One region of the Salicibibacter cibi genome, then DNA from elsewhere that is predicted to be linked to it. Evidence: a T-box and tRNA genes for the amino acid it is inferred to sense, from the RefSeq annotation. Region 1 holds a T-box; the other holds one or more tRNA genes.
What was found. The T-box of region 1 lies ahead of tyrS (tyrosine--tRNA ligase). A T-box ahead of a tRNA ligase gene usually reads a tRNA of that ligase, here a tRNA-Tyr.
Positions count from the first base shown of each region.

Region 2: it has a tRNA-Tyr gene. The T-box ahead of tyrS (tyrosine--tRNA ligase) is inferred to sense a tRNA for this amino acid. The anticodon was not compared.

Region 1 is NZ_CP054706.1:3,118,851-3,121,314, forward strand. Features, by position in the region: gene tyrS (tyrosine--tRNA ligase) at 122-1,363, opposite strand; T-box leader at 1,405-1,607, opposite strand; gene HUG20_RS15460 (hypothetical protein) at 2,328-2,464, shown strand, end outside.
Region 2 is NZ_CP054706.1:642,312-644,775, forward strand. Features, by position in the region: gene HUG20_RS19340 (hypothetical protein) at 71-202, shown strand; gene HUG20_RS03125 (IS30 family transposase) at 316-573, shown strand; tRNA gene HUG20_RS03130 (tRNA-Glu) at 924-998, shown strand; tRNA gene HUG20_RS03135 (tRNA-Tyr) at 1,036-1,121, shown strand; tRNA gene HUG20_RS03140 (tRNA-Gly) at 1,133-1,207, shown strand; tRNA gene HUG20_RS03145 (tRNA-Gly) at 1,223-1,296, shown strand; gene cdaA (diadenylate cyclase CdaA) at 1,595-2,404, shown strand; gene HUG20_RS03155 (CdaR family protein) at 2,397-2,464, shown strand, end outside.

The sequences.
Region 1 (2,464 bases):
AAACAACGCATTTCATACATGTAATGGCGTCCACTGGAGGTAGAATAAAAGTTCCAAATCTTGATTATGATAGCGTCATCCGACTGTTTTGTGCCATAAAAATGCTGATTTTTGTTTACCTTTAAACGTTTAACTTCGTAAACTTCCGCTTCCCGACTTGGATGATCATGCCATCTTCAACGCTGACCTCTGTTTTAATATCATTCACCTTTTCTTCGTTTATTTTCACGCCACCATTTTGAATCATTTTGCGTGCCTCACCCTTCGAGGGCTGCATGTCCAGTTCAACGAGAAGATCAATGATCGATACCGCTTTTTCCCCTTTCCACTCAACCTCCGGCATATCGTCGGGAAGTGCCCGTTTCTGGAAGACGGTTTGAAAATAACGCTGTGCATCTTCGGCTTCTTTTTCCCCATGGTACATCGCCACGAACTTAGCCGCCAATCGTTGCTTAGCATCACGGGGATGAATGATGCCATCGGCAAGGTCTCTTTCCAGTTGATCAATATCTGCAAGCGGAACATCGGTGGCGAGCTTATAATATTTGATCATGAGATCATCCGGGATCGACATCGCTTTTCCGAAAATTTCATTTGGTGCTTCATCAACGCCGATGTAATTGTTCAGGGACTTTGACATTTTTCGTTCGCCATCCAGGCCTTCGATGAGGGGCAAGGTTAGCACAACCTGTTTTTCGTAGCCGTAAGCTTCTTGAAGTTGCCTGCCCATAAGTAAATTAAACGTTTGGTCCGTGCCCCCTACCTCGATATCGGTATCCATCGCAATGGAATCATAGCCTTGCATTAACGGGTAGAAAAATTCATGCACTGAGATCGGTTGATTGGAAGTGTAACGATTATGAAAATCCTCACGCTCGAGCATTCGGGCAACCGTCAAATTGCCGGCTAATTTGAGCACATCTTCAAACATTAATTGACTTAGCCATTCCGAGTTATAATAAAGCATTGCCTTATCCATATCCAGCACTTTTCCGTATTGTTCCACATACGTTTGTGCGTTCTCCGCCACTTGCTCGGAGGTTAAAACCTTTCGCGTCTCACTTCTTCCGCTCGGGTCCCCGATCTTTCCAGTGAAATCTCCAATAAGCATTTGGATTTCATGGCCAAATTCCTGGAATTGCCGCAACTTATGCAGAACGACCGTGTGCCCGACGTGGACATCAGGAGCTGACGGATCCATTCCCAGTTTGATTTTCAATGGCTTTCCTGTAACGACGGCTTTTTTGATTTTTTCTCGAAAAGCATCCTCGGGGATAATTTCCACAACCCCTCTTTGCAAAGCCTCGACTTGATCATCAATTTCTTTTTGTTGTTCCGGTGTTGCTTGTAATTCTTCCGACATCTCAATTCCTCCTCGTAAAAATAAAAAAAGCCCGCCCCAAATAAAGGGACGAACTTGTCGCGATACCACCCTTGTTGAAGACCTTTGTCTTCCACCTCGGCTCTTTAACGCAGAGATTACGTTCTTCTATCCGAGAAAACTCCGGCAATGTAATTCACCGTTTGCGTTTGCATCGGCTCGCAGCCACCGCCGACTCTCTGGAACAACGCGCAACCAACTACTTCGTTGCCTTCACCGTTTGTTTCCTATGAATGCTTTTTTTATAGCACAAAAAGAAACAGAATGTCAAATGGATGCATGGGCAAACACGACTGACGCATAAAAAAGTTCAGATGGTTTGCGATGCCGAAATATCGTTTTAAAAAAAATCTTGCCCTCTTTTTCGTTGTAGGAAACGCTATTCATCGGTCTAGCTAGGTTTTATCGTATGGCATCCCTCCGCGGCAACGCTTTTTAAACATGCGAAAATAGCTGAGCTACCGTAGGGGAACATTCGTATAGCACAGCTTCATCGATTGAGATTCCCGTTCTTGATGCCTTCTCATGCTGTTCGTTGTTGAGCCCCTACGAATATACGACTTATTTATCCGATTATTTTGAAATAGAATTTATTTACTCAACAGCTCATAAAATTATTCGCAATCAGCATGAAATCAGAAAATTCAGTTCCTTGAATAGCCGCTTATTACATACTCTTTTATTAATTCCTTTTTATTTGCGCACATTTCAATTACAACAATTCCATGTCTATTGAAAGCATGGGTTGTGACAAAATCACTTTCAATTGATCCGCCCCCGCTTTTAGTTGGCACCGCCGGTACATCCATTGTAGAATTTCCATCTTCTGTGGTATTTTCTTCAATTAAGTCAACAGCATACGGAGAAAGCTCTTTGTCTATGGTATGAACGACAGTACAACGGGCTCACGTACAGTCAACGCACGCAAGCGCTGTGGGCGACAATGATGAATGCAGCCGTGGACGCTAATGAAGATGTCATTATAAGTGGCCGGCGATTTCAAGAACCGGACGGGATTAACGGTCTTTTATCTTCCATCCCTTGTCACAACGCGGGGCTAGTCTACACGGATTTAATGAACGA
Region 2 (2,464 bases), 1.3 Mb from region 1:
AAACTGGATGCAAGAAAATCTATCCTAAAAGCAGAAAACCCTTGCACGTCTGGCAACACACGGAGGGACGGTGCTGCAATGGCGAGACTCCAGCGGAAAAACGGACGCGTCAAGACCCCGAAGCGCCGGTTTTGCGCGAGGAGGCTTGACCGTTCGTCCGCGGAAAGCGAAGCCATGGAAGCGGCATCCCGGCTCCAACTAATATATGTAAGTTGTTCAGCAATCCCTAGTTAGGTTTATATTTATCACAAAAATACCAAGTTATCATAAAAATGACTTGGTATTTTTGTGAGCAAGTTATTTGTAATGATGTAAATGAATTTGGATGCCCTAGGCCAAAAAGAAGGCATCTTCATCTATTTTTCTCACCCTTTTGCATCGAACGAGCGTGGCTCCAATGAGCGCCAAAACGGGATAATACGACGATTTATCAGGAAAGGTGAAGCGATCCATTCGTACACGGACGAAAAGCTGCACGAGTTAGAAGCATGGATGAACGGGCTTCCACGAAAAATCTTAGGCTATGAAACACCTGATGATAGTTTTGCGCGAGCTTTATCCGGTGCGGGCTAGCCCGAACATGACTGGTTTAAAGCCCTTTTTTTACCGCTTATGAGCTAATTGTGCTGTTCCAAAATCCTTGCCACGTAACGGCTAAGGGTAAGGAGAAAATAAACTTTCCCCGTGCCTGTGCTGCTCGGCAGTGGTACCCGTTTGCTCGATCAATTAGGAGATGATTCTGTTCGGTTGGAAAGGACAAGGGTGATAGCGTCTCCTGATGTTACACATCTTACTTTCCGTATCATTAAGTAACGTCAGTATGTCTAGATGCCACATCTAAAAAAAATCACCATTTCCCACTTGCATTTTATCAGCGTGGATCATATAATATAACTTGTCAGCTTACAGTGCTAAGCGGTTGTGGCCCGTTGGTCAAGGGGTTAAGACACCGCCCTTTCACGGCGGTAACGCGGGTTCGAATCCCGCACGGGTCACCATTTATGTTTTGCAAATTGACCACTGAAGCTTTATACTGGAGGAGTAGCGAAGTTGGCCAAACGCGGCGGACTGTAAATCCGCTCTCTCTGAGTTCGGCGGTTCGAATCCGTCCTCCTCCACCATTTTTAAATATGCGGGAGTAGTTCAGTGGTAGAACACCACCTTGCCAAGGTGGGGGTCGCGGGTTCGAATCCCGTCTCCCGCTCCAAAAGCACATATTTTTGCGGGTGTAGTTTAGTGGTAAAACCTCAGCCTTCCAAGCTGATGATGTGGGTTCGATTCCCATCACCCGCTCCATACTAAGATAAGATAATGGCAAAACGTGTGGTTTTGCTTTTTTTAATGCATTTTTTAATCTTTTTCATCGACTGTTTTCCATGGTTTTTTTGTAACAATTCCCGTTCACTAACGACATATATGATGGATGTTTATATAGATGGACGGATATGGGACCTGAGATAAAGGTATAATGGAAAATGAAGCAGTTTTTTGATCACACATACCAAATTCAACCTGAATGCCTTCAGCTATGTTATAATGGAAAAGCTAACCTCTCGAGGTTTCTCGGTTTTAATTCCTATTGGGAGGACACGTAATGTTTGGCGAGGAGTTCATCACGTGGCTAACAAGAATCGTAGATATTTTGTTAGTGACGTTTGTCGTATATAAATTGATAACGATTGTGCGCGGGACGAGGGCAGTGCAATTGATTAAAGGGATTACGGTTATTTTGGCTGCCTGGTTTTTGAGCAGTCTTTTTGCCTTGCAGACGATGCAGTTTCTTATGAATCTCGTGGTTACATATGGCGTTTTGGCGATTATCATTATTTTTCAACCGGAGTTGAGGCGCGCACTTGAACAATTGGGGCGAGGCCGACTTTTCGGACGAGGACCGACACCTGAGGAAAAGAACTCCGTAAACACGATTGAAGCGTTATCGAAATCGCTTCAGTATATGGCCAAAAGAAGAATCGGCGCGCTGATTTCCATTGAAAATGAAACGGGGATGGATGATTATATCGAAACGGGAACGCCGGTAAGAGCGCAAATTTCTTCCGAATTGCTTATTAATATTTTCATTCCAAATGCGCCGCTTCATGACGGTGCTGTTATTATCCAAAACAATGTGCTAAGTGCTGCCGCTTGTTATTTGCCGCTTTCGGAAAATCCGTTTATCTCCAAAGAATTGGGTACGCGCCATCGCGCTGCCATCGGAGTGAGCGAAGTGACAGATGCGCTTACCATCATCGTATCCGAAGAGACAGGAGATATATCGGTGACGAAAAATAGCGAGATCCATCGTGATATTGACGATGAGCGGCTTCGCAGGATGCTGGAAAACGAGTTATTAAAAAATGTGAAAACACAATCCCGTTGGCAGTGGGGAGGACGTAAAAATGGATAAGCTCTTCAATAACCGGTGGTTTTTACGTTTCTTTTCCTTAGTAATCGCGACGATGCTTTT